4 regions of the Bacillus sp. AFS017336 genome follow, and region 4 is predicted to be linked to each of the others. Evidence: riboswitches for the same ligand, from Rfam matches in the RefSeq annotation. Region 4 holds a riboswitch; each other region holds the start of a gene.
What was found. Region 4 has a riboswitch for S-adenosylmethionine ahead of CN601_RS25715 (2,3-diketo-5-methylthiopentyl-1-phosphate enolase). Riboswitches for the same ligand answer to the same signal wherever they lie in the genome.
Positions count from the first base shown of each region.

Region 1 (8,331 bases), on a different contig from region 4:
AAATTTTGGAGAAGCATCCAGAGTATTTGGAAATTCTATATCGTTCATTTGCCCATGACCTTCGTGGAGAAGAGACGCCTGGACAATCTCCAGTAGTTCATTCACCTATCTTTAGCTATTACGATCGTAAATTAAGCTGCAGGTATATTCGTCAATATGTTCAATCAGCTCAATTAAAAACAGGTATTCATTTAACAGAAGAAGAAATCAAGGCATTTGATTTTATCGATTCGCTTACTCATGATAAAAACTTCCATATTGATATGATGATGGAACCAGGTGACATGCAATTTGTAAATAATTATACTGTTTTTCATTCACGTACTCATTTTGAAGATTACGAAGAAGACCATAAAAAACGCTACTTATTAAGGCTGTGGTTAATGATGCCAAATGGACGAAAAATTGCACCGGATTTCGAATTTTATATTGGTGGAGCACCTATAAGAAGATAAACAATTTGGTGATTTTATTCAAAGGTTTAGTCGTGAATAAAATCACCATTTTCTAATTCTTACGGTTTTCGATACGCGAAAAAATCTGGAATAACTGTTAAATAAAAAATGTGAGGATGATGTTCTTTGGTAAATTTAGATCCACAAGCAGAGTTGTTTTTACAGGGAATCAAAAAGATGCCAGCTATTCATGAGATGGAACCTAAGATTGTAAGAGAAATGCTATCAAATTTACCACGCCCTCTTATAGAACTAGCACCGCTTTTTAAGGTAGAGGATTTGATGGTGCCAGTAAGCGGGAATGAAGAAATAAAGTGTAGAGTATATATACCAGAAGGACAAGGCCCTTTTCCAATATTTATATACTATCATGGTGGAGGATGGGTTCTTGGCGATATTGATACAACCGATGCTAGCTGCCGATTAATTGCTAATCGAACGGGAAGTATTGTAGTATCCGTTAACTATCGTCTTGCGCCTGAGTATAAATTCCCGACGGCAGTAGAAGACGCATATACAGCATTAAAATGGTTTTATGAAAAAGGGACTTCCTTTAACGGAGATGTCTCTAAATTGATTGTTGGAGGGGATAGTGTAGGGGGGAATCTTGCGACGGTTGTGACGATGATTGCAAGAGACAGAAAAGGTCCCAACATTACTGCGCAGGTTTTAATTTATCCTCCGACGAATCTTGAGTTCAATACAGAATCACATCAAAAGTTTGCAAAAGGATTTGGTTTAGATAGAGAACAGCTAATATGGTTTCGAAATCATTATTTAAAGAATGAAGAAGACAGTAGTAATGAGTATGCCTCTCCTTTGACTGCAAGTGATTTAAGTGGACTTCCACAGGCGTTAATCATTACTGCGGAAAATGATGTACTCCGTGACGAAGGAATGGCTTATGCTAGACGACTGAGAGAATTTGATGTGCATGTTGAATATGCTTGTGAAACGGGAATGATCCACGGCTATTTTGCCCATATGGCTATTTTTCCTAACAACATAGAATCAACTGTTTCTAAAATAAATCATTTCTTAAGTACTGCAAATTATTCGCTAGAGTACTAAAAAAACGAGCCTCGTGGAAGTAAGAGGCTCGTTTCTTATGTATAAACTTTTTTAGAAATAAACTGTATTTCCAATGCCGCCAGTTACCGGGATTACTTCACCAGTAATTGATGCAGATAATGGAGAGGCAAGGAAGGTAACCACGTTAGCGATTTCCTCTGATGTAATTAAGCGTCCAAGAGAATTAAGAGCTTCTACTTGTTTTATAGCTTCTTTACTAGAGACACGGTCTCTAAAAGCTTCTGTATCAACAACCCCTGGGTAAATAGCATTCACATTAATTCCGTGTTTTCCTAATTCCATTGACGCAGATTTAGTTAAATGAACGACAGATGCATTACGTGGTCCAGAACTAAAGTAGTTACCACCAATTCTAGCAGCTAGTCCACTAATATTAATAATCCGTCCCCATTTATTTTCAATCATATAAGGAGCGACAGCGCGGATACAGCGGAAGTAACCCATATATTTTTCTTCAAAATCTTTTAAAATAAGTTCTTCTTTAATACTATTAAAATCCTCAGGCTCATGTCCACCAACTCTGGCACCACTATTTATTAATATATCGATGCTTCCCATTACTTCTACTGATTTTTCTACTAGATTGATAATAGAGTCTGGATCTGTAGTGTCAGCGACGATCGGATAAATCGTTTGATTTGTTTCCTGGGTAAGCTCCTCTGCTGTAATTCTTAATGTGGATTCATTTCTTGAACATATTGTGCAATCTACGCCCTCTAGAGCTAGTTGGCGTGCAACAGCTTTCCCAATACCACGGCTACCGCCAACAATAAGTGCCTTTTTTCCCGATAATTTTAAGTCCATTGTTTAGCCTCCAGTTCTCATTCACTAGTAATAATCTAAAAGATTTACTTTAGTTTCTACTTTAATTCTACCTATAAATAATATTTATATAAAATTAAAGATTTTAATTTGTAGTTTAATTGTGCTAATATACAAGTTGGATTTTAAATTTTTCATCGAGAAGTATTATTCCGTATATTAGTAGTATTGACATGTAAGTTAAAAAGTTTAATTTTATTTAACTGAAAATTATGAATATAATAAATATAATAAATGTCGCAATCTATTTTAAAGCTATTAAAAAGAAAAAGGGAGGATGGTCAACACGGTAGATTATTGATGGAGAAAATGATGCTATATTTTGTAAGCGCTTCATTATATGACGAGTTGTCTAGTAAAAGATGTTCAAACATTAAGTAGGTGAGAAAGGAAGATCTATTTGAACACACCAAAATATTCTTGGATTATTTTATTAATTCTAGTTGCTTCGGGTATGGTTAACCAAGTTGATAAAATTATCATTGGTTTAGTTTCCGTACCTGTAATGAAAGAATTACATTTAAGTCCATCCCAATGGGGTGTGGTTGGAAGTTCATTTTTTTGGTTTTTTACGATATCATCTTTTGTTCTTGGTGGCTTAGCTGATTCGAGAAATACGAAAAAAATGTTTACTTGGATTATGCTTGTATGGTTAGTTGTTCAATTTACAACACCTTTAGTATCAAGCGTTTCTCTATTAATGTTCTCAAGAATGGTTTTAGGAGCAGGAGAAGGTCCAGCTATTTCTATTTCAACTTCAATAATAGGTAAATGGTTTCCAAAACATCGACATGGTATTGGTTTTGGTGCAGTTTTATTTGGTGCAACAATCGGACCGGCAATCGCTTCTCCAATACTAATCTCCTTAATCAATAAACATGGTTGGAGAGCTGCTTTTGTAGCGATGGGTACGGTAGGGTTTATTGTTCTACTTTTATGGATGTTTTTCGGAAAGGAAAGTCCAAAAGATATTGGGATGCCTACATATGAACAACAGGATCAAAACACAGTAATCCCTAACAAAGTTTCATGGAAGCAGTTTTTTCCACATATTTTCTCTAAAAATTTTATGTTTACGGTAATTTGTGCAGGATGTGCTTATTGGCTATTGTCTGTGCAATCGGTTTGGTTTCCAGCATATTTTTCAAAAATTCAACATTTTGAAGGCAAAACATTAAAATTGGCAGTATCTTTACCATTCCTCTTTGCTGCTATTTGTCAAATTGGAGTTGCCCTAATTTCCGATCGTATTTATCGCAAAACAGGAGATATTCGCAGGAGCAGAATAAATCTTGCAGGTAGTTCAATGGTTTTATCAGGTATTTGTTTATACATTGGAAGTATCGCGGATTCAAGTGGTATTGCCATTTTTTGCTTCATCCTTGCACCGGGCTTTGCGATTGTGATTTTATCGCTCGCACCAGCAATGCTTATGGAGTTCTTTTCTCCTAAAAATATCGGGAAAGCACAAGGGACGTATGTTGCTCTATCAAGTTCAACAAGTATTATTGCCCCAGTAATATTCGGCAACTTTATAGAAAAGTCTGCATCCGAGGCAATTGGGTATGGATATGGGTTCCTAATAACCGCATTAGTTATGTTTGTTTTTGGATTATTATTTTGGATTACAGTACGCCCAGCGAAACAAACTAATGCTACTGTAAATATCGGTGAACAAGTCATTTAATCATAAACATAATTTAATTGAGGAGGAAAATACATGTGCAAATTTAAAAAAGACATTAATGGGATCGATTGTTGTGTAGAATGTAATGAAGAATTATCCATTATGGAGCGAAATCGCAGTAATTGTTGGAGTTGTCAAGATAAGGTAACCGAAACATACTCAGACGATCATATAGAAATGGAGGATAAAGTAAGAACTGCAAAACAGATTAATTTTTGAAAATAAAAGGATATAGTTTTTAAGAGGACCCTACTACCCTATTAAAAACAATATGAAAGAGAAGCTCTGCATTCAATTTGAATGTAGATGCTTCTCTATTTTTAATTTGCCTCTGTTTAAGTGGATGATTTTCTTATTCAAGTACATGGAAGTTTATGGAACAGGGATTTCAGTAAATCATGCCGAATAATATCTAGTAAATTAATACTTAAGGAGAAAAAAATGAAAAAGATTATCAAATATGTAGTATTATCACCCATAATTTTTTATTTACTTTTAATACTTTTAGTAAAATGTGGATTTGACGAGTATAATGCATTTGGTTTTACACTTTCAATATTTTTAGGTGCTATTATTGGTCTATTAGTAATGATTTATAAAAGACTTTCAAAAGATACACTAGAAACTGATAAAGTAAAAGCTGCTTATGATCATTACCGGAAAGAAAAAGGAGTTAAAAATCAACTAGAGGAAATTTAATGAACTCTTATACGACTAACACAATGCTTTAGTTGAACAACGTGATCGATGATATTGTCGGTCTTTTTTTATTGTACAAAATGGCAGTTTAGATAGATGAAAGAGGCTTAGAAATATAGTTAAATAATCTGCAAAAGAAGGAAAAATTTTCCTCTAAATAGAAATGAATATACTTAGATATCAATTTTTATAGGGAGAATTTTAAATTATGATTAAACGAAAAGTAGTCATATACACTATTATTGTAATTTCTGTATGCATTAGTGCTTTTTATTTTTTAAATTCTAATCAGACAAACTCAATTACAGCATTGGAGGATGTCAATGTTAAAAACCTTGATATAATTAAACAAATTGAATCTCCTGACAAGAAACATAAACTAACGATTTATTTAAATGGCGGAGTATTTATGAAGTCAGATTATAGTTATATTGGTCAGTTGAGTTCTAAAGACAAGAAGGAAAAAGAAAGATTTATATTGTGGTTACCAGGTGAACCTTTTAGTATTCAATGGATCAATAATAAAGAAATATTAGTGAATCAGAACCAAATTAATATCAACAGTGAAACCTATGATTTCAGAAATATGTAAAGTCTTATTGAGCTAACGCAGTGCATTAGTTCAATAACAATCGGCTGCTTCGGCGGCCGTTTTTTATTCAACAAAATGGCAGATTAGTTGCATAAGATATGATAATAAGTTAATAATTAATAATTTTTTAAAAAAACAGAATTATCTTGACAATTATCGAATGGATTGATATGGTTATAAAAAAAATATTTCTTATCCAGAGAGGTGGAGGGACTGGCCCTTTGAAGCCTCAGCAACAGGTCTACTTAAGTAGACACTGTGCTAATTCCAGCGGGTGATAACCTGATAGATGAGAGCTTTCGTTTTTATTTGTCAGTAGCGCACTCTTTTTTAGAGTGCGTTTTTGTTTTTTCTGGATAGTAACTAAAGGAGAGTAGGAATGGGGAACAAAAATGGGCAAGAATTTCAAAGGAACATGCAAGCACGTCATTTAGTCATGCTATCACTTGGTGGGGTGATTGGAACTGGCTTATTCTTAAGCTCGGGCTACACTATTCAACAAGCTGGCCCGTTTGGAACAATACTATCCTATCTGATTGGTGCGCTAGTGGTTTATCTAGTTATGCTGTGTTTAGGAGAGCTTTCCGTACATATGCCTGAAACTGGCTCATTTCACAGTTATGCAGTTAAATACATTGGACCGGCTACAGGGTATACAGTAGCCTGGTTGTATTGGTTAACTTGGACTGTTGCTTTAGGTTCTGAATTTACAGCCGCAGGATTACTTATGAAGCGATGGTTTCCATCGATTAATGTTTGGATATGGAGTGCTATTTTTGCCATTTTGATCTTTGTATTAAATGTCATGACTGTTAAATTTTTCGCCGAATCAGAATTTTGGTTTTCATCGATAAAGGTTATAGCTATTGTGATTTTTATTGTTTTAGGAGCAGCGGCAATGCTAGGGTTTCTTCCGATGAGTCATTCAAAAGCAGCACCATTATTTTCTAATTTTACAAGTGGAGGTTTATTTCCTCATGGTGCTACGGGCATTATAATGACCATGCTTGCGGTTAATTTTGCTTTTTCGGGAACAGAATTAATAGGCATTGCAGCTGGAGAAACCGCGAACCCGGAAAAAATGATACCGAAGGCCATTCGAACTACTCTGTGGAGATTGATCATCTTTTTTGTAGGAACGATTTTTGTTTTATCTGCGTTATTGCCTATTTCCGATGCTGGTGTATTAGAGAGCCCTTTTGTTGCAGTTCTAGAACGAATTGGGGTGCCATATTCAGCTGACATAATGAATTTCGTTATCTTAACAGCTATTTTATCTGCGGCAAACTCAGGCCTTTATGCCTCTTCTAGAATGCTTTGGTCACTTGCTAATAAGAATACGATATCTCCGATTTTTGGAAAAATGACGAAGCAAGGTGTTCCAATTAACGCCGTCATTTTCAGCATGGTGGGTGGAGCTTTGGCTTTGCTCTCAAGTATTGTGGCACCAGATACTGTCTATATCGTACTTGTTTCCATTTCCGGTCTAGCAGTAGTTGTAGTTTGGATGAGTATTAGTGCTTCCCAGTTCCTATTTCGCAGACAATTTTTGAAAGAAGGAAATTCTGAAAAGGACTTGATTTATCGCACACCACTGTATCCATTAGTACCAATTGCTTCTTTTATCCTTTGTCTGGCATCGTGTATTGGAATTGCATTCGATCCAACACAGAGAATTGCCTTATATTGCGGCATACCGTTTATTTTGTTTTGCTATGGAAGTTATTATCTAACAAAAAATTTAAAAAAGAGGGGCGTAGATTATGTCGAACAAAGTCAATCCAATTGATGCTATTTTATCCCAACATTCCATTATGCTTCTTGACGGAGCATTAGCTACAGAATTGGAGGCGCATGGATGTAATTTGGACGATCCCCTTTGGTCGGCACGTGTGTTACTAGAAAATCCGGAACTTATTTATCAGGTTCATTCGGACTATTTTCGTGCTGGTGCGGACTGTGCCATAACAGCAAGCTATCAAGCTACTATTAGTGGTTTTTCCGCGCGTGGAATACAAGAACAGGAAGCTTTGGAATTAATTAAGAAAACGGTGTTACTTGCAAGAAGGGCAAGAGATGATTTTTGGAAGGAAAATAAGCAAACGAATAGGCCTAAACCATTGGTTGTTGCATCGGTTGGGCCGTACGGGGCTTACCTTGCAGATGGTTCAGAGTATGTAGGCAACTATGGTGTGACAGATAAAACATTAGCAGACTTTCACCGTTCGAGAATGTCAGCGTTAATTGAAGCAGGTGCAGATCTATTGGCATTTGAAACGATCCCTTCCTTGCAAGAAGCAAGAGTATTAGATACATTATTACGTGAGTATCCAGAAACATATGCGTGGCTTTCCTTTTCGTTAAAAAATGAGAAAGAGATTAGTGAAGGTATGAAACTCGTAGAGTGTGCACGAGTTTTTGAGAAAAGTGAACAAATTGTAGCGATAGGCATCAATTGTGCGCCAGTAACCGTTGTGACTGGTGCAATACAAGAGTTGAGGGCAAACACCAAAAAACCGATTATTGTTTATCCAAACTCTGGTGAAACTTATAATCCAGAAACAAAAACATGGAATGGTCATGAACAATGTAATGTGTTGGATATTCAATCTGAAGAATGGTACCAAGCAGGTGCACGTTTAATAGGTGGATGCTGTAGAACGACACCTTATCATATTGAGGAGATATCGAACAAGTGGCGTTCTTCCGAGTATTGAACCAATTGAAGGTGAAGCGTAATTAAAGATAACAAAGAGGTTAATTTAGTTATTCAAAAAATAGTTCATATTTCTGAAAGTTATTGAACTAACGCATGCTTTAGTTCAATAACAATCGGCTGCTTCGGCGGTCGTTTTTTTATTCAACAAAGTGGCAGTTTAATTGAACAGAATTAGTAAAGTTTTTTTATTCGGAATCCGAAAAATATGGTAAGTTTATATCATGTTACATAACAATATCGAATTACTTTTTGAAGGGAAAAAAGG
Region 1 covers NZ_NUCO01000004.1:67,922-76,252, forward strand. Annotated here, with positions in the region: gene CN601_RS02090 (TauD/TfdA family dioxygenase) at 1-455, shown strand, start outside; gene CN601_RS02095 (alpha/beta hydrolase) at 582-1,526, shown strand; gene CN601_RS02100 (SDR family NAD(P)-dependent oxidoreductase) at 1,578-2,351, opposite strand; gene CN601_RS02105 (MFS transporter) at 2,770-4,056, shown strand; gene CN601_RS02110 (hypothetical protein) at 4,090-4,275, shown strand; gene CN601_RS02115 (hypothetical protein) at 4,498-4,755, shown strand; gene CN601_RS02120 (DUF5412 family protein) at 4,964-5,347, shown strand; SAM riboswitch class I at 5,537-5,643, shown strand; gene mmuP (S-methylmethionine permease) at 5,727-7,136, shown strand; gene mmuM (homocysteine S-methyltransferase) at 7,111-8,064, shown strand.
Region 1: another riboswitch for S-adenosylmethionine. It lies ahead of mmuP (S-methylmethionine permease); the one in region 4 lies ahead of CN601_RS25715 (2,3-diketo-5-methylthiopentyl-1-phosphate enolase).

Region 2 (8,331 bases), on a different contig from region 4:
CAAAAGCAGTCCATGCACATGACTTTATCATTAAAATGGAGGATGGTTATGATACGGACGTTAATGAGAGGGGCTCAAGACTTTCATTAGGTCAAAGACAATTAATCTCTTTTGCACGTGCGTTACTTGCTAATCCTCGTATTTTAATCTTAGATGAGGCAACGTCTAATATCGATACACATACAGAAAAATTAGTCCAAAACGGAATCGAGAAGCTATTAGAGGGTCGTACTTCATTTGTAATTGCCCACCGCTTATCGACAATCCGTGATTGTGACAAAATCATGGTAATTGGTAATGGGAACGTTGAAGAAAGTGGAACACATGAAGAGTTATTAAGATTAAAAGGACATTATTATAATTTATACATGGCGCAATATAGCTTTATCAATGATGGAGCTTAATGAATTATTTTGTATAAATTGAGGGTCGCATTAGTTGTTTAACGAATAAGGGTAGATTCAGCTTATATTAGTTGAATCTACTTTTTTTATTATAAGTTGAAGTTCATTTAGGCTTAATTACTTTAAGACAAGTTTCTTTATGAAAGTTAAAATAGAACTTTTGCAATGAATTATTACGAACTCTTAATATAAGAATTAATTCTATGAATCTTGAAAAGTCATCTTAATATTTGTAGATGAAATATCTATATTTTCTGTGTTTTACTAATGTTAGAATATTAGTAATTAAATATTAATTAGAAAATGGAGGTAAAGTATGAAACTTAATTATGAAATAAATTTGGATGATTATATTGAATTTAATTTACATGAATTGAAAAACTCAAAAACTGTCCAAAAATCATTAACTAATAATCGAATTGCTGTAAGTTTAATTTATTTAGTAATACCATTTCTAATTTCTTTTCTACTAGAGCAACCTATAATCGGTTATTTACTTGCCTTTTCGTTAGTAGCGATTGTTATTTACGTTTATTTTCCAAAGTTATATTACAGAGCAAGTAAAAATAAAATGTTGAAACTTCTAAATAATAAAAATAACGAATCATTATTCGGCGAGCATTCACTTAAAGTTGATGAGAATGGCATTAAAGAAATTACGCAATCAAGTGTTCATGAAATAAAATGGGATCATATCGTTGAAGTAAAAGGAACGAAGAAATACTTTTATATTTATGTTACAAGTATGAAGGCGATTATAGTGCCGTTAGAAGCAATAAAAGATGATATGGAGAAGTTATTGCAATTTTATCGAAAATATAATATTGAAGTTTTGTATTGTTAATGATTGTTGGCTTTTTTTCAATTATAATAGTACACATCATCTTAAGTAACGCTGATTCTTAAAAGTTAGTAATTCCTGGTGTTTTGAAATTAATATTTATTTTCACTGAAAGTTCAAGTTATTTACCTAACTTGAACTTTTTTATTTTAAAGCACCACCACCTAATCAAGTAATATGAAATATGGTAAAATGAACAAAAAAGGGGATGCTCAAGTGGAAAATTGTATAAAAGTTTCAGTACGTTCGCTAGTTGAGTATGCTCATACAGCGGGAAGTATTGATTTAACATTTAAAAGTTCGGTTTCATTAATCGAAGGAACAAAGGCACATCAAAAAATTCAAAGTGAATACGGAGAATCTGATGTAAAAGAACGACATATATCTGGGACCGTCCCATATGAACAATTGGAATTTCAAATTGAAGGTAGATGTGACGGATTATTATTAAATGATGATCAATACATAATAGAAGAAATTAAATCAACAATGAAGGATTTGAATGAAATAAATGAAAATTCTTATCCGGTTCATTGGGCTCAAGCAAAAGTATATGGGTATTTTATTTGTGAAGAATTGCAGCTTGAACAGATCACCATCAAGCTTACTTACGTGAATATTTTAACAGAACAAAAAATGAGCTTTTATCTTTTGTTTACAAAAAATGATTTAACGAATTATCTGTATAAGATGTTAGAGAGCTATTATCCTTTTGCAAAATGGAAGTATGATCATATTGAATTACGTAATCAAACGATTAAAGATTTAAGCTTCCCGTTTCCTTCATTTCGAAAAGGACAAAGGAAACTAGCTGGAGCGGTATATCAAACAATCCAGGAAAGTAATAATTTATTTGCTATCGCTCCGACGGGTATAGGAAAAACCGTTTCAACCATATTCCCGACTATTAAAAGTATGGGTGAGAATAGTATAAATCGAATGTTTTACTTAACATCGAAAACGATTACTAGGACTGTTGCTGAAGAAGCGTATAAGCGAATGACAGATCAAGGATTATGTATATCATGCACAACGATTACGGCAAAAGATAAAATTTGTTTTAAAGAAGAGACTATTTGTCAAAAGGAATATTGTGAATTTGCTAATGGATACTACGATCGTATAAACGAGGCTGTGCTTGATATTCTTTCATCAGAAAAGGCTTTTACTCGAGAGAAAATTGAGGAATATGCTCGTAAACATACAGTCTGTCCATTTGAATATTCGTTAGATTTATTAAATTCTTCAGATGCCATTATTTGTGATGTTAATTATATTTTCGACCCTAGAGTATCATTAAAGCGATTATTCGATGAACATAAACGTAGTTCGGTATTATTGATTGACGAGGCTCATAATCTTGTAGATCGTGCGAGGGAAATGTATTCTGCAAGTATTTTTAAATCTAAATTTTTAGAATTGAAAAATAGATATAAAAGTATTAAAGATGATTTATATCAATCTGTAAATGACATTAATAAGCGATTTATAGAATTAAGAAAAATTTGGAAGGATACTGTAGCTCCTGTTTCAAAGGAATTTGATGAGGATTTAATAGAGCTTCTTCACAAATTTAATGAAATAGCAGAAATTAAATTGCAGGAATTGGACGAGGATGAAAATAAACAAATTCTACTAGATACGTATTTTGAATCACTTAACTTTGTTAAAATCGCTGAGTTTTTTGATGAACAGTATATTTGTTACTATGAGCTTTATAAAAGTGAGGTTCACGTAAAACTATTTTGCCTTGATCCATCTAAAGTAGTAAATGATGTTATAAAAAAATTTCGCTCTACTATTTATTTCTCAGCAACTTTAACGCCAGTACAGTATTTTCAAGATATGCTTGGTGATCAAGATCGTGATTATACGATTACGATTGATTCGCCTTTTAGTAAAGAACAACTTCAAGTAACCATTGACCCTTTATCAACCCGATATCAAGATCGTGAAAAAAATTTAGAAAGATTAGTCGATACGATTTATAAAGAAATTTCGAAAAGTAAAGGAAATTATTTAGTTTTCTATCCTTCTTATCAATATCTCATTCAAAGTATCGAATTATTTCAAACTAAGTATCCAACTATTAAAACGATTGTTCAAGAAAATGGTATGTCAGAATTTGAGAGAGAAGATTTTCTATTACAATTTAATAGTCTTAATGAGGAGACTTTAGTTGGATTTGCTGTATTAGGTGGAATTTTCTCCGAGGGGATCGATTTAAAGGGAGATCGATTAAATGGTGTCGTAGTAATTGGTGTAGGATTGCCACAAATCTGTTTAGAAAGAAATATTTTAAAAGATCATTTTAATTCGGTTGGGAAAAATGGGTATTATTATGCATATGTCTTTCCAGGGATGAATAAAGTCATGCAAGCGGGTGGAAGAGTTATCCGATCAGAAACGGATAAAGGGACTTTGTTACTAATTGATGATCGATATAAGAGTGCACTTTATCAAAATTTACTACCGGTAGAATGGAAATGAAATGTTAATAATTAAATAATTTGAAAAAAACAATTGATAATTATCAGAGTTTTTAATATACTAATCAATATAATTAAATAATCTTATCAAGAGCGGTGGAGGGACTGGCCCGACGAAACCCGGCAACTCTAGTGAAAACTAGAAAGTGCTAAATCCTGCAGGTATATAACCTGGAAGATAAGAGCGATATGTTATCGAACATAACCACTTCTTATTTTTTAAGAAGTGGTTTTTTATTTTGACTAAAATGGGGGATTTAATAATGACTAAGACAAAAGTAGCTTTAAATACGAAGGAAAAATCAATCGAAACAATTGCTGTACATGGAAGTAAAGGATTTGATCCACTAACTGGTGCAATCAGTTATCCTATTTATCAATCTGCAACATTTAAGCATGCAGGATTAAACCAATCGACTGGATATGATTATGCAAGATTACAAAACCCAACTCGAGAAGAAGTAGAAAATACTGTGGCAAAATTAGAAAACGCAAATTTTGGTGTTGCATTTGCAACTGGAAATGCAGCCGTTACAGCAGTATTAAGTTTATTTAAAAAAGGAGATCACGTAATTGTGTCAGATGATTTATACGGTGGTACATATCGTCTGTTTGAAGAAATTTATTCACCGTATGGAATTGAGCATAATTTTATTGATACAACTGAAATTGAAGAAATTCTGGCTGCGCTTAAACCGAACACAAAAGGAATTTTTATTGAAACACCTTCAAATCCAATGATGAAAGTAACGGATTTAAAAAGAGTTGTTGAGATTGCAAAAGAACGAGACATTCTAGTGATTGTCGATAATACATTTTTAACACCTTATTTCTTCAAACCAATCGAATTAGGCGCAGATGTTGTTGTTCATAGTGGTACGAAGTATTTAGGTGGTCATAATGATACACTTGCTGGCTTTGTTGTGACAAACTCAGAATCTACGAATGAGCGTATACGCTACTATCAAAAATCAACGGGTGCAACTTTAGCTCCATTTGACTCTTGGTTAATTTTAAGAGGAATTAAAACATTGCACTTACGTATGGAATATAGTCAAAAAAATGCAATCGTACTTGCAAATTATTTAGAAAATCATCCGAATGTTACTGAAGTGTACTATGTAGGCCTACCAACACATAAAGGGTATTCAATTATTAAAGAACAAGCAACTGGATTTGGGGCAATGATTTCATTTAAAGTGAAAGATTTAAGTTTAGTTGAACAAGTTTTAGGAAGTGTAAACGTCATTACATTTGCAGAAAGTTTAGGTGGAGTTGAATCGCTAATAACGTATCCTCATACTCAAACTCATTCTGAAATGCCTGAGGAATTTAAACGAAAGCTTGGTCTAGATGACCATACACTACGATTGTCAGTAGGAATTGAACATATCGATGATTTATTAAATGACTTAGAAAATGCATTGGGGTGATAAAATTGAAATTTGGAACTAAATTAATTCATAATGGAAATGAAGTGGATCCGACGACAGGTGCATTAAGTATTCCAATCTATCAGACTTCAACATTTCATCAATTTGATATTGAGAATTTTGGGAAATATGACTATGCAAGAAGTGGGAACCCAACAAGAGAAGCATTAGAAAATACAATTGCAAAATTAGAAAACGGTGTGCGCGGCTTTGCGTTCTCATCAGGGATGGCTGCTATTTCATCTGTTTTATCGCTGTTCTCAGCAGGAGATCATATTGTCATTTGTGAGGATGTTTATGGAGGGACTTTTAGAATAGCGACGAAAGTATTAAATCGCTTTGGAATCGAGTTCACATTTGTAGACGCCTCAAATTTACAAGAGATTGAAGCAGGAATAAAGCCAAATACAAAGGGGCTTTATTTAGAGACCCCATCTAACCCACTTTTGAAAATTACTGACTTAAGTGGTGCAATTAAACTTGCGAAAGAAAATGACATTCTAGTAATTGTAGATAATAGCTTTTTATCACCATATTTACAAAAACCACTAGACTTAGGTGCAGATATTGTCGTTCATAGTGCAACAAAATTTATAGCAGGCCATAGTGATGTAATTGGAGGTTTAGCAGTTGTAAATTCTGAAGAACTTGCACAAGAATTATACACAATCCAAAATTCATTCGGTGCAATTTTAGGCCCGCAAGACTGTTGGTTAACACTTAGAGGACTAAAGACGCTTAAGGTTCGTATGGATGCGTATGAACAAACTGCTTCAAAATTAGCGAATTGGCTTTTAGAACAAGAAGAAGTTGAGGATGTCTATTACCCAGGATTAAAAAATCATCCTGGTCACGATATTCATTTTGAGCAGGCTTCCGGAGGGGGAGCAGTCCTTTCATTTACATTAAAAACAATTGAACAAACGACGAAATTCCTTCAAACAGTCGAAAATGTAGCAGTTGCTGTTTCACTCGGTGGAGTAGAGACAATTGTTTCATATCCTGTGAAGATGTCTCATGCAGCTATACCTGTTGATGTACGTGAAAGATTAGGTGTTAAAGATACACTAATTCGAGTATCTGTTGGATTAGAGGATCTTGAAGACTTAATTGAAAGTTTCCGAAAAGCTTTAAACGCAGGAGCAAGAGAAAAGCAAACAGTACACGGCACTGGGAAATCTAATAATTAATTCAAAATGCGAACACATATTGAACAATATTGATAAAGTTGTGAACTTCGTTGATATATGACGATTACTCGTTGATAAATCACAAAGCCTCGTTGATATATGACGATTACTCGTTGATAAATCATAAAGCCTCGTTGATATATGACGACTATTCGTTGATAAATCATAAAGCCTCGTTGATATATGACGATTACTCGTTGATAAATCATTAAATCTCGTTGATATAATACCAAACTAGGTTGATATGTTAATTCTAGAAAATAATTTTTCGAGATGAAATCAGTTCTATGGTCGCAAAAACCGAACGATAATTAGTTGGAATAAGAAGAATATACGTCAAAAATAAAGATATTACACAAAATCCCACAAGGTTTCTTGTGGGATTTATACATATTTTTTTGATTTTGCACTTTTTTAATAAAGAGTTAAATGTATTTTAATTTCATATAGATTTGATTATGAAAGGAATATTTCCCCATCACCAACTTCCTCTTGAATTACTTCAGCTGCACCAATAAGTGCCAATGCATTACCAACTATTTGAATTGAGTCAGAAAGCACAATTTTTCTTTGTAAATCAAGTAAATTTATTTTATCTGAAGTGAACAATTGCTTAGAAACGAAAAAAGCTACGGATAATTGACCAGCTGTACCAATCCACATTCCTGATATGATATCTCTTTTCCCTTGAAAGATTGGATCTTTGTCGATTGAATATAATTTGGATAATGTAATCGTTTCATACAATTGTGCTACTGCTTTAACCCATGAGGCAGCCACGATTTGTCTTTCAAGACTTGCTTGTAAACTGTCATCATCTATATTAGTTTTCTGTTCTTGGTCTTTACCTTCCTTTTCCTTGAAATTTTCTTCTAGCATCTATTCCAACTCCAATATGAAAAATCTATTATTTATATAACTATTCAAGTTCATCTAATTGTGTTTCTATCCGATTTGTTATTTTTCTATTTCAAACGTTAAACTTTACTTAAAATGAGATGAAATACTATGTCTAAAATTAATTAATTTTTAAATTTGAATTGTCTAATTTTGGACAAAAAAACCAGTTGACTGTTGATGTAAGATGATGAAAAGGTTTCACTTGTAATAATAAACGAATAATTTTTTAAAAAAATAATGTGATTGTTCGTATTTTTACTTGAAACCCTTTCATATTGATGGTATTCTATCTTAGGTTGAATAAATGAAATAACTTAAACCTTTTGGGGGTAAATATAAATGTATGATGTAATCGTTGTTGGAGCAGGTCCTGCTGGAATCTTTACTTGCTATGAATTAACTTTAAAAATGCCGAATGCTAAAGTAATACTTGTTGATAAAGGACATGATATATTCGCAAGACATTGCCCGATTTTACAAAAGAAAATTGAAAAATGTCCGCCTGCTGCAGGTAAAAAAGAATTTTCAGGATGCTTACCAGCATGTTCAATAACAAATGGTTTTGGTGGTGCGGGAGCATATTCAGATGGAAAATTTAATATTACAAGTGAATTTGGTGGATGGATGACAGATTACTTATCAGACTCACATGTAGTAGAATTAATCAAATATGTTGATGAAATTAATTTACAACATGGAGCGACTGAATCGATCACTGATCCATTAACTGAAGAAGTAAGAGACATTGAACGTCGTGGTTATGCTGCAGGACTAAAATTATTACGTGCACAAGTTCGTCATTTAGGAACTGAGCAAAACTTAGAAATTCTAAAAAGTATATATGAATATTTAAAAACGAAAATTGAAATGAGATATAAAACTGAAGTAGAGGACTTATTAACTGAAAAAGTTGAGGGTATTCATAATGTTAGAGGTATTAAATTAAAAAATGGTGAAGAATTACTAGCTGAGAAAGTTGTCATTGTACCAGGTCGTGATGGATCAAAATGGTTAACTGATGTGATGAAAAAACGTCGTTTAAAAATGTCAACGAACCAAGTAGATATTGGTGTA
Region 2 covers NZ_NUCO01000034.1:73,238-81,568, forward strand. Annotated here, with positions in the region: gene CN601_RS19550 (ABC transporter ATP-binding protein) at 1-404, shown strand, start outside; gene CN601_RS19555 (YcxB family protein) at 721-1,248, shown strand; gene CN601_RS19560 (ATP-dependent DNA helicase) at 1,462-3,735, shown strand; SAM riboswitch class I at 3,816-3,919, shown strand; gene CN601_RS19565 (trans-sulfuration enzyme family protein) at 3,998-5,167, shown strand; gene CN601_RS19570 (trans-sulfuration enzyme family protein) at 5,173-6,357, shown strand; gene CN601_RS19575 (hypothetical protein) at 6,814-7,236, opposite strand; gene CN601_RS19580 (NAD(P)/FAD-dependent oxidoreductase) at 7,597-8,331, shown strand, end outside.
Region 2: another riboswitch for S-adenosylmethionine. It lies ahead of CN601_RS19565 (trans-sulfuration enzyme family protein); the one in region 4 lies ahead of CN601_RS25715 (2,3-diketo-5-methylthiopentyl-1-phosphate enolase).

Region 3 (8,331 bases), on a different contig from region 4:
TTGGTGTCGTGCTTCAAAAGGGGAGTGCGTACGTAATTCATCTGGTAAATGAAAAACTTTTGATATTTTTGTAGGAACATTAGTTAGCGTAATGACCCGATCACACATTGCTACAGCTTCTTCGATATCGTGAGTTACTAATATAGCGGTTGTATTTAACTTTTTAAATAAGTTGAAAACTAATTCTTCTAGTTTTACTTTATTTTGATAATCTAAAGCTGAAAATGGTTCATCCAATAATACAATTGATGGGCTTGTAGAGAGAGTTCTTACTAATGCAACTCGTTGTCTCATTCCACCAGAAAGTTCTCTTGGGTATGCATTTTCGTAATCTTTTAATCCAACTTCATTTAACAATTCTAAAGTTCGATTCTTGTTTTCTTCTGTGTCCTTATCTAGAATTTGAAGACCTAGAAATATATTTTCCTTAATTGTTTTCCAAGGGAACAAATAATCGTGCTGAAGCATGTAACCAATTTCCCCTGATTTTATATTATATGGCTTGCCTTTAAACTTTACTGAACCCTCATATGGTACAAGCAAGGAAGAAATAATAGACAAAAGTGTGCTTTTTCCACATCCACTTGGACCTAGTACTGAAACAAATTCACCCTTTTCAACATTAAACGTTACACCATCCAATATTTTAATTGCTTTTTGCTTTGATAAAAATACATGAGAAATATCATCAATTGTAAGATAGCTCATTTTAATGACCTTCTACTTCTCCGTAGATTTTTCAGCGAATTTTGTATCAACTAATACTGAGTGTGGAACCTCTTTTGGTAATACGCCAGAGTGTTTCATGATCGTTTGAAGATTATTCCACTCATCTTCTTCTAATATTGGATTTGTTGAATAAGAGTTTTGAGACTTATAACGATCAATAACTTTTATTGAAATATCTAAAGGTGTATCTTTAAAGAATGGTGCAACACTTTTTGCGATTTCTTCAGCGGAATGAGAATCAACCCATTGCTCGGCTTCATAAATTGCATCAGTAAATTGTTGAGCTGTTTTAGCATTCTTCTTCAAATAACTTTCTTTTGCTATAAAAGCCGTGTAAGGTACTTTTCCTGATTCTAATCCGAATGAAGCGACGATTTTGCCTCTTCCTTCTTTTTCCATAATACTTGCTGTAGGCTCAAATAATTGTACATATTGTCCAGTCCCTGATGCATATGCATTCGCGATATTAGCAAAGTCGATGTTTTGGATAAGATTCAAATCTTTATGTGGATCAATCCCATGTTTACTTAGGACGTATTCGCCAACCATTTGTGGCATGCCACCTTTTCTTTGCCCTAAAAACGTTGTGCCTTTTAGTTGATCCCAATTAAATGTACCAGTTTGATTTCTCGCTACTAAAAAAGTTCCATCCGTTTGAGTCAGTTGAGCAAAGCTTTTAACTGGATCATTTGCTCCTTGAGCGTATACATAGATTGTTGTTTCAGGACCAACTAATCCAATATCTGCACCGTTTGATAGCACAGCAGTCATTGTTTTATCTCCACCAGCAGTAGTCGTTAATTCAACATCTAATCCATGCTTTTTAAAAATCCCTTCACTTATGGCCACATATTCAGGTGCGTAGAATAATGAATGAGTCACCTCTGCAACTCTTACTTTTGTATTGCCATCTTTTGGTTTATCTTTCGAGCAAGCACCTAAAATAGAAGCAACTAATAAAAATAAAATAACGAACCATTTGATTTTCATTTAATCCCTCCTAATCAAAAATATACAATTAGCCTATGCAATAGGAGAAAATGGGTGAATGCGGAGTTCTGACGTGCAGTTTGACTGAAGAACAGCAGAAATTTTTTGGACAAAAGAAAAAACCTCTCAAAATTCCTTTTTTAGGAAATTAGAGAGGTTTTTATTTATTGCTCTTCGAAAAATATTTTCGAGTATCTTCGCGTATTTCGCTAGGTAAAACAGTTGCTAATTCTTTGTTTAACCACGAAAGTGTTTTACTACGTAAATATTCATGCATTTTTTCTTCTGCAGAGAGCATGACTAAATTGATCGTGCAGGTAGCACTTGGAGTACAACCTTTTTCTCTATATAGATAACCATTATCTTTAATGTTTTTACATTGAAATATGGGTTTAGAACCTTCAACTGCTTCAATTACATCCCAAAAAGAAATTTCTTCTGGAGATTTAGCAAGTTTAAAACCACCTTTAACTCCTGGAACTGAACTTACAATACCAGCTTTAGATAATTTACTAAAAATCTTTGAGAGATATGTATCTGAAACACCTTGAAAGAAGGAAAGTTCCTTTATTCCAATTGGAGAATCTTCAGGAGTATCAATTAAATAAACTAGGCAGTGAAGTGCATACTCAACTCCAACGCTATACTGCATTAAAACACCTTCTTCATAAAAGAGATTATGTTAATTAATCTTAGAAATGTTTTATTTCTTTGTCAAACATTTACTTTTAGAGCAAATAAATGAGTTTGACAAAATAAAAAAAACGATTTATTATGGATTATATCAATCGGCGATTAAGTTAGTCGCCAATTGTTTAATATAATTCTACATCTAAACATTTATTTTTAGAATTAACTTTTTTAGGGGGAAATAAAATGGAACAACAAATTAATTATTATAAGTTAGCACCAGAAGCACTTAAAATAATGATGGAAATGGAAAAGTATACTAAATCAACGGGTATAGACCATAAACTTCGTGAACTTATTAAAATTCGTGCTTCACAAATTAATGGTTGTGCATTTTGCATCGACATGCATACCTCTGAAGCAAGAGAAATAGGTGAAACGGAACAACGTATATATTGTCTTACTACATGGAAAGAGTGTGCTTTTTATACAGATGCAGAAAAAGCAGCATTAGAGTTAACAGAGCATATCACATTGATCCCGAATAAAGGTGTGCCAGGAGAACTCTATAATCGTGTTAGTAAACACTTCAGCGAAAAGGAATATGTAAATCTTGTCCTTATAATCAATCAAATTAATAGCTGGAATAGAATCTCTATATCAATGGGGAATACACCAGCTGAAAGATAATTATGCCTTTATATAAAAAAAGCATCCAAATGAACAGTTTGGATGCTTTTGCATTTTAGGATTTATAATATGGCATTAGATTAATAGCGAAATTTTAACTCTGATTAAAAAGGGCTATCCAAATGTCATTAATTCTGACTTTAGGACAGCCCTTACATTTTTATTTATTAAATTATTTTAAAGGTCCACCAAGCTCAGCTAATTGAGCGTCAAAGCCTTCAAACTTTTTGAAGTTTTCTTGGAATTTTTTTACTAATTCAAGAGCTTTTTGATCATATGCTGATTTATCTTCCCAAGTTGTTGATGGAACTAATACGCTATCAGGTACACCAGGTACATGAGTTGGAATTGCTAATCTGAAAAACTCATCTTGTGTAGTTTCAATGTTGTTTAAATCTCCTTCAAGTGCAGCGTGAACCATTGCTCTTGTGTAAGAAAGATTCATACGTTTACCAACGCCATATTCTCCACCAGTCCAGCCAGTGTTTACTAAGAATACATTTACATTATGTTTTTCAATTTTTTCACCAAGCATTTTTGCATATTCTACAGCTGGAAGCGGTAAGAATGGTGATCCAAAGCATGTTGAGAATGTTACTTGTGGAGATGTAACACCACGCTCAGTACCTGCTAATTTACTAGTAAATCCACTTAAGAAGTGGTACATTGCTTGCTCTTTTGTTAATTTGCTGATTGGAGGTAATACTCCAAATGCATCAGCAGTTAAAAAGATAATTGCATGTGGATGTCCAGCAACGCTTGGCTCAATGATATTTTGAATTGCTTGCATTGGATATGCAGCACGAGTATTTTCTGTTAAAGTTGTATCATCATAGTCAGCTAAACGGCTATCAGATTTAACAACTACATTTTCTAAAACAGTACCAAATTTAATTGCAGAGAAAATTTGTGGCTCTTTTTCAAATGTTAAGTTGATACATTTAGCGTAGCAACCGCCTTCAATATTGAATACACCATTATCTGACCAGCCATGCTCGTCATCACCGATTAATTTGCGGTCTGCATCAGCAGATAATGTAGTTTTACCAGTTCCAGAAAGACCAAAGAATAATGCTACATCGCCTTCGCTACCAACGTTAGCAGAACAGTGCATTGGTAAAACATTATTTTGTGGTAATAGGAAATTCATGATAGAGAAAATTGATTTTTTCATTTCTCCAGCGTATTCAGTACCACCAATTAAGATTATTTTCTTTTCAAATGATACAATAACAAATGCCTCTGAATTTGTTCCATCTACTACTGGGTCTGCTTTAAATGTCGGAGCAGAAACAATTGTAAACTCAGCTTCATGAGTTAGAAGTTCTTGCTCAGTTGGGCGAATAAATAATTGATGAGCAAATAGGTTGTGCCATGCAAATTCGTTAATTACTTGGATAGGTAAACGGTACTCAGTATCTGCGCCAGCAAATCCTTTAAATAAGAATAGTTCGTTACGATCTTTTAAGTAGTTAAGTACTTTGCTATATAATTTTTCGAATACGTCAGCAGAGATTGGTTGGTTTACTGAACCCCAATCGATTAAATTTTCAACAGATGCCTCTTTAACAATAAATTTATCCTTAGGTGAACGTCCAGTATATTTGCCTGTTGAAACGCTAACTGCTCCTGTTGACGTTAAAATTCCTTCTTGTCTTGTTAGGACTTTTTCAACTAACTCAGAAACGCTAAGTTGGTTATACATTTGATTACTAATAAGTAATTCGTTTAATTCAAAGTTTACATCAACTGTCTTCATATACTAATACCATCCTTTAAATATATTTGTCTGCCATGTAGGTATCTCGATAAATAGTATAACACATTTATTTTAATAGTGTATACTATTAGTTAGCAAAATGTGTTATGAATTTCATTAAAAAATAAATTTGAGTAAAATGATTTAATTAATAGGTGTAATTTCGTCAATAGAATATGATAAATAGTAATTTCCATTTAAATAGAAATTAAAAGTTATTGTAGAATTATGTCATAAGTAATGATAAAAGTTGTTGACAAGAAAGTGAAATTTTAATATGATACTTTTCATACGGATACTCTCTTATCCCGAGTAGGTGGAGGGATACAGGCCCTACGAAGCCCAGCAACCTCACTTTTAGTGAAAGGTGCTGAACCTGATGCAAGACTTTTTTTTATGTCTTGAACGATAAGAGCGAAAGGCAAATAACCAAGAACCCTTTCCTCAGGTAATATTTGATAAGAGGAAGGCTTTTTTTTTGCTCAAAACTTAAATACAGTGGCAATTTCGTAATTTACACTGAGTTATCTTTATCTTAAATGGGAAACATAGGAATAGGAACAAACTTTTTATTCTTATGTTGAGAAAAAAGAGATCCGTCAATTCAATTTAGGAGGGGACTCAATGTCACAACGTCGTTTATTTACTTCAGAATCAGTTACAGAAGGACATCCAGATAAAATCTGTGACCAAATCTCAGATTCAATTCTTGATGCAATTTTAGCAAATGATCCGAATGCTCGTGTAGCAGCGGAAACATCAGTTACAACAGGTCTAGTACTTGTTGCAGGTGAAATCACAACTTCTACTTATGTAGATATTCCAAAAATCGTTCGCGAAACAATCCGTGAAATCGGTTATGATCGTGCAAAATACGGATTTGATGCAGATACATGTGCAGTTTTAACTTCTATCGATGAGCAATCAGCAGATATCGCTTTAGGTGTAGACCAAGCGTTAGAAGCACGTGAAGGTAGCATGTCAGATGAAGAAATCGAAGCAATCGGAGCAGGTGACCAAGGTTTAATGTTCGGTTTTGCTGTAAATGAAACACCTGAATTAATGCCACTTCCAATTTCATTATCACACAAAATTGCTCGCCGTTTAACGGAAGTTAGAAAAAATGAAACAGTTTCTTACTTACGTCCAGACGGTAAAACTCAAGTAACTGTTGAGTATGATGAAAACAACAAACCAGTTCGTATTGATGCAATCGTTGTATCAACACAACATGGTCCAGAAGCTACTCAAGCTCAAATCGAAAATGATATTAAAGAACTTGTAATTAAACCAGTTGTACCAGCTGAGTTAATTGATGAAAATACAAAATTCTTTATCAACCCAACAGGTCGTTTCGTAATTGGTGGACCTCAAGGTGATGCAGGTTTAACAGGTCGTAAAATTATCGTTGATACTTACGGTGGATATGCTCGTCACGGTGGTGGCGCATTCTCTGGTAAAGATGCAACTAAAGTTGACCGTTCTGCTGCTTACGCTGCACGTTACGTTGCGAAAAACATCGTAGCTGCTGGCTTAGCTGATAAAGCTGAAGTTCAATTAGCATATGCAATTGGTGTAGCTAAACCAGTTTCAATCGCTATTGATACTTTTGGTACAGGTAAAGTTTCAGAAGAAAAATTAGTTGAAGTAATTCGCAACAACTTCGACCTACGTCCAGCTGGAATTATCAAAATGCTTGACTTACGTCGTCCGATTTACAAACAAACTGCTGCTTATGGTCACTTCGGCCGTACAGATATCGATCTTCCTTGGGAGCGTACTGACAAAGCAGAAGTTTTAAAAACTGAAGCAGGTCTATAATAATAAGATTAAGGCTGAATACGGCATTTGCTGTATTCAGTCTTTTTTTGTTTATACAGAGTTACATTCTAATAGAAGACAAATATAGATAGGCATACTTAAAAATGATTTTTCATAGGTTTAAATGACTAAATCAAAGTTTTAAATGGAGGAACCTATGAAGGCAATAATTTGTACAAAATACGGTCCACCAGAAGTTCTTCAGCTAAAAGAAGTTGAAAAACCTACAATAAATGATGATGAAGTGTTGATAAAAATACACGCAACAACCGTAACAGCAGGAGATGTAAAACTACGAGCCTCAGAATTCCCTTTTATGTATTGGCTACCTTCTCGACTTATGTTTGGCCTAACAAAACCGAGAAATAAAATACCTGGTTGTGAGCTAGCAGGAGAAATCGTCACAGTTGGGAAAAAAGTGAAAAATTTTAAAACAGGTGATCATATTTTCGGGTATAGCGGATTTTCTTTTGGTGCTAATGCTGAATATATTTCTTTACCTGAGCAAGGAGTGCTTACCAAAAAGCCAATTAATATGTCATTCGAGCAAGCTGCAGCTGTGCCTGTCGGGGCAATTACGGCACTACATTTTTTAAGAAGGAGTATTATCCAAAACGGGCAAAGTGTGCTTATTTATGGTGCTTCGGGAAGTGTAGGAACTTATGCGATACAACTCGCAAAATATTTCGGCACAGAAGTTACTGCTGTGTGTAGTACATCAAACTTAGAGTTGGTCAGATCTCTTGGAGCAATAGAAGTGGTAGATTATACAAAGGAAGACGTTACGAAAAGTAGGAAAACTTATGACATTATTTTTGATACGGTAGGCAAGACTTCTTTTTCAGACTGTAAAAAATTACTGAATAAAGATGGGACCTATTTATTAAGTGCAGTATGGAAGCCCTCAGTGTACTTTAAAGCATTTTGGAGTAATTTGACCAGTAATGAAAAAGCCATCCTTGGAGTAGCAAATATGAACAAGGAAGATTTGAATTATATTAAAGCACTTATTGAAGCGGGTAAATTAACATCTGTGATTGATCGGCATTACCCACTTGATCAAATTGCTGAAGCACATCATTATGTAGAACAAGGCCATAAGAAGGGGAATGTAGTAATTAATATTAGGGGTAATAATCAACTTTAAAATCATAATATAAGAATCCCTCAAAAATTGATTTTGAGGGATTCCTAAATTTGCAATCTTTTTTATAGATTTTCATTTTGCTGTCTTATTTCTTCACCAGCTAAAATCATATTTGCTGTTTCAATTTTGCGAAGTTCATCCACTGAATGACCAGGGTCGAGATTATTAAGGTTCGCTTGTATTTTCATTTGCTCTTCATTTATAAGGGGTTTATTTTGTTTAGTCAAATTATTACCTCCATATATATAGTAGAAACGTGAAGAAATTCTTCATAGTAGTTAGTCTTAACGATTTGACTAACTTCATTCAAAAGATGAAAAATCGATCTACTTGCTTAATTCATTAACTAATTTTTGATAGGTGTAAAAAGCAGGCTTAGGTGAATAATCATCCTTCATAATGCCAAATTGATGAAATAGATCGTCTTTTGAGCTATCAGCATCCCTTAAACCGAAAAATTCATAATGAGTAATATTTAGTTCCTGGCGAAGTGCGTAGACCGTTCGAACAACTTTTTCAAGGACGTCTGATTGCTTTGCATACGATCTTTCTATTTGAATAAACG
Region 3 covers NZ_NUCO01000138.1:26,613-34,943, forward strand. Annotated here, with positions in the region: gene CN601_RS23395 (ABC transporter ATP-binding protein) at 1-708, opposite strand, end outside; gene CN601_RS23400 (ABC transporter substrate-binding protein) at 721-1,713, opposite strand; gene CN601_RS23405 (RrF2 family transcriptional regulator) at 1,880-2,371, opposite strand; gene CN601_RS23410 (carboxymuconolactone decarboxylase family protein) at 2,596-3,039, shown strand; gene pckA (phosphoenolpyruvate carboxykinase (ATP)) at 3,212-4,798, opposite strand; SAM riboswitch class I at 5,099-5,213, shown strand; gene metK (methionine adenosyltransferase) at 5,423-6,619, shown strand; gene CN601_RS23425 (NAD(P)-dependent alcohol dehydrogenase) at 6,777-7,766, shown strand; gene CN601_RS27125 (hypothetical protein) at 7,829-7,993, opposite strand; gene CN601_RS23430 (glycoside hydrolase family protein) at 8,093-8,331, opposite strand, start outside.
Region 3: another riboswitch for S-adenosylmethionine. It lies ahead of metK (methionine adenosyltransferase); the one in region 4 lies ahead of CN601_RS25715 (2,3-diketo-5-methylthiopentyl-1-phosphate enolase).

Region 4 (8,331 bases):
GTATTTCATCGACTTTTTTAGGATCAATTTCGCCAAAAATGATTTCCTCATTCGGACTACCTTTTGAAATTACTTCTCCCCAAGGATCGATTATCATCGAGCCTCCTCCAAATGTATTCGCTAAATCCTTACCTACTCGATTACATGCTACGACATAGCATTGATTTTCAATTGCTCTTGCTTTTAATAAAGTTTCCCAATGATTCATTCGTTGAATTGGCCATTCTGCAACAAAAAATAAAACTTTTGCACCTTTCTGAGAATGAGCTCCGATCCATTCTGGGAAACGCAAATCATAACAAACAAAACCTGCGGCAGTTAAACCATTAATTTCAAAAAGTCCATCGGTCTCACCTGCTTGAAGATAGTGATGCTCGTTCATTAGCTGGAACAAATGAATTTTATCATACGTTTTAACGATTTCACCTGTTTTGCTTATAACAATTAAAGTATTGGTGACACCATTTTCTCGAGCAATTGGAAATGATCCACAAATTAGTGTTACATTATTTGATTTTGCTATTAACTGGAGTTCAGAAATGATTTCCTCTTGATCACCAATATGCAATCCAATTTCTTCCAAACAATAGCCTGTTGTCCATAACTCCGGTAATACGATTACCTCTACATTTTCTTTTACAGCCTCAATAATTTTAGATTTCATATTTTTAAAATTAGCTCTTGATTTGCCTAATATAACGTCAGATTGAATGCAAGCAATTTTCAACATAATTTATTCACCCTATTCTAAATTTTATAGACATTTTTAAATCGAGCATATATGATGGTGAAAGTTATTGCAACAGTCGTTCATGCAAATCATTCGATTACAAAACGATCTAATCTACTTAAATAAATTCTATTTTTGGAGTGATTAACTTGATTCATAATAAGCTATTAAACAATTTACCTAAACAATTTTTTGCTTCACTCGTTCAAAAAGTTAATGAGTCAATCAATAAAGGTCATGATGTGATAAATCTTGGTCAAGGAAATCCAGATCAACCAACACCAGACCATATTATAAAAGCATTGCAGCAATCTGTTGAAAATCCAACAACTCATCGTTATTCACCTTTTAGAGGGATGAGTACATTAAAAAAAGCTGTTGTAGATTTTTATAAACGCGAGTATGATGTTGACTTAGACCCAGAGGAAGAAGTAGCTATTTTATTTGGCGGAAAAGCTGGATTAGTAGAGTTACCACTTTGTTTATGTGACGAAGGAGATACGATTTTAGTTCCAGACCCAGGATACCCTGACTATTTATCTGGTATTTCTCTTTCTAAAACGGTACCTTATACGCTTCCGTTACTTGAGCAAAATCAATTTTTACCAGATTATAGCTTAATTCCTCAGGAAGTTTTAGATGCTAGTAAAATTTTATTTATTAATTATCCAAATAACCCTACTGGTGCAATCGCAACAGAAGAATTTTTTAAAGATACTGTGGAGTTAGCAAGAAATAATCATATTACAGTTTGCCATGATTTTGCATACGGTGCTTTTGGATTTGATGGCAAAAAACCATTAAGTTATCTTCAAACTCCTGGTGCAAAAGAGTGTGGTATTGAAATTTATACACTTTCTAAAACTTATAATATGGCTGGTTGGAGAATTGGGTTTGCAGTTGGTAATAAAGAGGTCATTTCAGCTATTAATCTATTACAGGACCATCTTTACGTTAGTATTTTCCCAGCTATTCAAGAGGCTGCCGCTGTTGCATTAACAGAATCTCAAGAAAGTGTGAAAAAATTGTTAGCACTTTATGAAGATCGCAGAAATGTCTTTATTAGCGGTTGTCATGAAATTGGTTGGGAAGTAACGGCCCCAGCAGGTTCCTTCTTTGCTTGGTTAAAAGTTCCTTCAGGATTTACTTCACAGGAATTTGCAGATTTATTACTTGAAAAGGCACATATTGCAGTTGCTCCTGGGAATGGTTTTGGCGAATTCGGTGAAGGTTATGTAAGAGTTGGTCTATTATCAGATACCGAAAGACTAAAGGAAGCGGTTACTAGATTAAAAGAAATCGAATTATTTTCAAAATTTAATGTTTGACATTTAGAATTGTTCATGAAATAATGCGATTATATCAAGAATTCAAAATTAAATATTAACTTATTCAGAGTAGGTGGAGGGACCGAGCCCGATGAAACCCGGCAACCGGCTAGTTAGCTAGCACGGTGCTAATTCTCGCAGCGTTTTGCTGACAGATAAGGTGTAGGTAAACCTCTCCTTAGCGAGAGGTTTTTTGTTTTTAATAAATACTTTCGGAGGTTATGAAATGAGTGGAATAATAGCAACTTACCAAGTTTACGATAAAAATCACAATTTAGAAAAAAAGGCAGAGTCAATCGCACTTGGTTTGACAGTTGGTTCTTGGACGACATTACCACAAAACGATCAAATTCAATTGCAAAAGCATAAAGGCAAGGTACTTTCTGTTCACGAAGTTGGGTGTGAAGAAAATGTCATTAACTTTTTAGGCTATAAACCGACAAAAGGAATTATTGAAATCTACTATCCTAGTTTAAATTTTTCAGCTGATATTCCAGCAATTTTAACAACTGTTTTCGGAAAACTTTCACTTGATGGCGAAATCAAACTAATTGATTTAAATTTTACGGATGATTTATTAAGACTGTTTCCAGGACCAAAATTTGGTATTAAAGGTATTCGAGAAAAATTGGACGTATATGATCGCCCTTTATTAATGAGCATTTTCAAATCAATCATTGGTAGAGATCTTCCATACATTTCGGAAGAATTAAAAAAACAAGCATTAGGTGGCGTCGATTTAATAAAAGATGACGAGATTCTTTTTGACACAATCACATCAATAACTGACCGTGTCACTCATGGGAAAAATATTTTGAATCAAGTCTACGAAAAAACGGGACACAAAACTTTATATGCGGTGAATTTAACTGGCCGTACATATGAGTTAAAAGAAAAAGCGTTACGTGCAGCTGAAGCTGGTGCTGATGTATTTTTATTAAATGTATTTTCTTATGGAATTGATGTACTTCAAGGTTTAGTTGAAGATCCTTCAATCAATGTTCCAATTATGGCTCACCCTGCTGTTTCAGGAGCTTTTACTGCATCGCCGATTTATGGTATTGATGCTGGCTTATTACTTGGTAAACTTTTACGTATTGCAGGTGCCGACTTTAGCTTATTCCCGTCACCATACGGTTCGGTTGCATTACAAAAAGAAACAGCATTAAAAATCGCTGAAAATTTAACAGAATCAAATGGATTAAAAGAAACATTCCCTGTTCCATCTGCGGGAATTCACCCAGCACTTGTACCTCAATTAATTCAAGATTTTGGAATTGAGCAAGTTATAAACGCTGGTGGTGGTATACACGGTCATCCAGATGGTCCGATTGGTGGAGGAAATGCATTTAGAGAAGCGATATCTGCTACTTTATCTGGTGTTGAATTAAAAGATTATGCACTTCCAAATACATCACTTGAGAAAGCATTACAACTTTGGGGGTAAATAAACAATGGCAATAAAGATTTTTTGTGATTTTGATGGAACTATTACAGAAGGAGACAATATCGTCAATTTAATTAAGCAATTTGCTCCTCCTTCAGTAAGCGAATTAACAAGCGAAGTATTAAATGGCAAAATATCGATTCGTGAAGGCGTCGAGAAAATGTTCGCTACAATCCCTTCAACGAAAAAACAAGCAATGACTGATTATGTAATCGATCGTACGGTCATTCGAGATGGTTTTAACGATTTTATTCAATTTGTAAACGAGCAACAAATTGAGTTAAAGGTTGTTAGTGGCGGCTTAGACTTTTTCGTTCATCCTATTTTAGCAGAGTACCTTCCACCTTCTGCTATTTTATGTAATCGTACTGACTTTACAGGTTCAACTGTAAAAATTCATTGGGATCATTCATGTGATGCATTGTGTTCGCATGACTGTGGAATGTGCAAGCCTTCTGTTAAGAGAAAATTTAGTGAATCAAATGATTTTATTATAGTCATTGGAGATTCAATTACTGACTTACAAATTGCAAAAGAAGCTAATTTGATTTTTGCAAGAGATTTCTTAAAGAATAAATGCGAGGAACTTTCCCTTCCGTATATTCCTTTTGAAAGCTTCTATGATATCCGAGCTTCACTAGAGAAGGAGGTTCTAGTATGAAAGACTTTTTCAAACATTATGATGAAATCCGCGAAGTAAAAAAAGTACTTGCTGACCGTGATTGGTTTTTAGGAACTAGTGGAAATTTATCAATTAAAGTAAATGACGAACCATTAAACTTCCTAGTTACAACTAGTGGTAAAGATAAAACAAAACATACGTATGACGATTTTTTACTTGTGAATGAATTCGATCAGTCTGTTTGGGATGATACAAAGAAACCTTCAGCTGAAGCAATTTTACATCGACTAATTTATCAAAATACGAATGCTAAATGTGTTCTTCATGTACACACTTTAGCAAATAACTTTATAACAAAAGATTTTCCATACCAAGATGAGTTATCTTTTTCAGGTATTGAAATTATAAAAGCATTAGGATTATGGGAAGAAGATGCAGAAATTACAATTCCAATTATTAAAAATCATGCACATATCCCTACCCTAGCAAATGAGTTTCTTCCACATATTAAAAACGATCATGGAGCAGTCCTAATTCATAATCACGGTATTACAGTGTGGGCAGAATCAGCATTTGAAGCGAAGAAGCATTTAGAAGCTTATGAGTTTCTATTCCAATACGCATTACAGGGTATACAAAAAAATTTATTTATTAAAAATTAATTAGTTGGAGGAATGAATTATGGCAACAATTTGGGTAGAAAAAAAAGATTATCATATTACAAGTGATGTAGAAGTAAAAGCCTATTTAGAGGAACAAGGGGTTATTTATGAAAATTGGAATATCGAGCAATTACATAGCTCATTAAAAGAAAAGTTTCTCTTATCAGATGATGAAAAAGCATCGATTCTTGAAACATTTAAAGCTGAAATCGATGATATTTCTTCAAGACGTGGCTATTTAGCAAATGATATTATTACGCTTTCAGAAGCAACACCAAATCTTGATGAGTTATTAAAAAACTTCAACCGTGAGCATCATCATACGGATGATGAAGTTCGTTTCATTGTTAGCGGCCATGGTTCTTTTATTATTGAAGGAACTGAAGGTTTCTTCCATGTTAAATTAAATCCCGGTGATCTAATTTCAGTACCACCAAATGTTCGTCACTATTTTACATTAGCAGATGACCGTAAAGTAGTAGCTGTTAGACTATTTGTGACGACTGAAGGATGGGTACCTATTTACGAATAATCGTATATAAAAATCAATTGACTCATATCCATTTTAGGATGTGAGTCAATTATTTTTCTACTTCATTTAATTGATCTTCCCGGTAATCAATATATAACGACCCATCTGTTTGTACTTCTACTAAAAATACATCTGAAATTGAGTGAATTCCTGCCCTTTCAAGCTGAGCATTTAACCATTTTTTATCTAAATTTAAATCTGATAGTGCATCTTCATTTACTTCCCCATCAGTAATCACAGCAGTTGAAGTTGGAAAAACCAATGTTTTTTTCCACGCTTTATTTTTTTTCGTTTTAACATCTTTTGTTTTCATAACCGATAGACTTCCATCAATTTCAAAAATTGCGTATTCTACATCTTTGAAAGAATAAATATTTTCACTTCGGAGCATCCCTTGAAATTGCTCAGTATCTAATTTAGCCTTTTTTAATGCGTTTTCCATTATTTTACCTTGTCTAATTAATATAATAGGTTCTCCAAGAATTAGTCGACGGGCAGATTTAGATTTTAAACTTATATACCCCATGATAATCGTCAGAACTGCCCAGCCAACTAAGCCAGTTATGCCATCCTCAATATCTAATGTTTTAGATGTCGTAAGTGATGCAGCAATATTTCCAATCGTAATAGCCGTAATAAATGTAAAAACATCTAATTGGCTAATTTCTTTCTTCCCCATTAATCTAGTTAAAATAAATAAAACAAAAAATGAGCACATAACTCTAAATAAAACTTCATTTAAGCTCATTTATTTCATCCTTTCTTTCAAACAAAGCAGTTTTAAGTACTTACTAATCAACTTAGCGTTTGAAAAATCGAAATAAACTATTCCTTAATATAGAAAAAATAATTTTTTCTAAACTTCGAGATACACCAATTGTATACAACTATTGAAAAGGAGTAGCTGTCATCTCCATTTTTCCAAATTATATCTTTACAAAAGTAAACAAATTTAGAATTGAAAGTTTTGTTTCTTCAATCTGATTCCATTTCTAATCACGCTAATCAATCAATTTATACTCTTCATTTTAGCGACTAATAATTTACCGATTATTGAAGAAAATATTTATATTCTTTCATAATCAATAAATTATTGAGGTGAGGTCTTGAGTAAAAAACTTTCGCTAGTCGGTTTAATATTAATGGTATTTACAACTGTATATGGCTTCGGTAATATACCAACTGCTTTTTATTTAATGGGATATAGTGCAATTCCATGGTATTTACTCTCAGCTATTACGTTTTTTATTCCATTTGCTTTTATGATGGCTGAGTTCGGAGCAGCTTACAAGCATTCTGAAGGTGGTATTTATACATGGATGGCTGATTCCGTTGGGCCAAAGTTTGCCTTTATTGGTACATTTATGTGGTTCTCATCCTATGTAACCTATATGGTAAGCGTTTCTTCAAAGGTTTGGATACCACTTTCAACGTTCATTTTTGGTAGAGACAAAACGCAATCACTTTCCTTATTTGGCCTTTCCTCTACACAATCAATCGGTTTATTAGCATTACTTTGGATGCTAGTTGTTACTTATTTTGCTTCAAAAGGAATTGAAAGTATTAGTAAAGTTACAACCATTGGTGGAATAACTGTATCCTCATTAAATATAGTTCTCTTAATCACAAGTATCATTATTTTTGTATTTAATGGAGGAAAATTTGCTCAACCTATTAAAACTTTTTCATCTGCATTCGCTCACTCGCCGAATCCAAATTATATATCCGGCCTTGCCATATTATCATTCGTAGTATTTGCCATTTTTGCGTACGGTGGCTTAGAAGCTATTGGAAGTTTAGTTGATCAAACAGAGAATGCCGAACGCAATTTTCCAAAAGGGATTACAATATCAGCAATTATTATTTCAGTTGGCTATTCATTAGGAATCTTTTTAGTTGGTATTTTTATAAACTGGTCGCATGATTTAAGCGCGAGCTCGACCAATCTAGGAAACATCACATATGTACTCATGTATAATTTAGGTTTAGAGCTTGGAAAAGCTTTTAATCTTTCGTCAGCTACATCAGATACTATAGGCACTTGGTTTGCAAGAATCACTGGTTTATCAATGTTCCTTGCCTACACTGGAGCATTTTTCACCTTAATATATGCACCATTAAAAACGATTATTAAAGGAACACCAAAATACTTATGGCCAACTAAATTTTCAGATACAAATGAAAAAGGTATACCAGTAAATGCCATGTGGATCCAATTTGCAATTGTTTCAATTATCATTATCCTTACTTCTTTTGGCGGCCAAGGCGCATCTTCATTTTTTAACAAATTGACTCTAATGACTAATGTTTCGATGACTTTACCTTATATATTTTTAGGAATTGCCTATCCAATGTTTAAAAAGAATGATCGAATCGACAAACCATTTCAAATATTAAAGTCAAATTCTACTGCTTTATTTGCTAGTATACTCGTCATATTAGTAGTTGGATTTGCTAACTTTTTTACAATCATCCAACCAGCTATTGAAGGTGATTTTAAATCGACAATATGGATGATAGCAGGTCCAATCTTCTTTTCAATATTGGCATTATTAATCCTTAGTCGCTCTAGGAAACAACACCAAAAAGAGAAGAAAATCGCTTAACAATTCTTTCCCACAATTTGTTAACATCACTTTTGAAAGTAAGTTAGAATTGTGGCACATACTAATTTTGGAGGTGATAATTATGGGTCACAATCAAAATCCACATGTAAAAAAGAAAAACAAAGATAAAGGGCAACCAACACCAGCTGCAATCAATTCTGAAGGCTATTTTGCCCCAAGCAAGTCAAATACTGAAGCTCTTAATGAAACTAAAAATCAATAAAAAAATGACCGTCAAATTATTTGGCGGTCTCTTTTATCAGAATGAGACAATACCTCATTCATATATAAGGAACTGTTCTCTTTCTTTTTCAGTTAAATCTTTAGGTTTAATTCCTTTTTCGTTACAGTAATCATACATTGCTTTAACTCGAACTATCGCTGCTTTCTTGACGTTCGGATTT
Region 4 covers NZ_NUCO01000154.1:7,141-15,471, forward strand. Annotated here, with positions in the region: gene CN601_RS25705 (carbon-nitrogen family hydrolase) at 1-727, opposite strand, end outside; gene CN601_RS25710 (pyridoxal phosphate-dependent aminotransferase) at 871-2,058, shown strand; SAM riboswitch class I at 2,116-2,220, shown strand; gene CN601_RS25715 (2,3-diketo-5-methylthiopentyl-1-phosphate enolase) at 2,285-3,505, shown strand; gene CN601_RS25720 (2-hydroxy-3-keto-5-methylthiopentenyl-1-phosphate phosphatase) at 3,513-4,166, shown strand; gene CN601_RS25725 (methylthioribulose 1-phosphate dehydratase) at 4,163-4,789, shown strand; gene CN601_RS25730 (cupin domain-containing protein) at 4,809-5,321, shown strand; gene CN601_RS25735 (DUF421 domain-containing protein) at 5,371-6,069, opposite strand; gene yjeM (glutamate/gamma-aminobutyrate family transporter YjeM) at 6,428-7,927, shown strand; gene CN601_RS27175 (hypothetical protein) at 8,010-8,150, shown strand; gene CN601_RS25745 (hypothetical protein) at 8,205-8,331, opposite strand, start outside.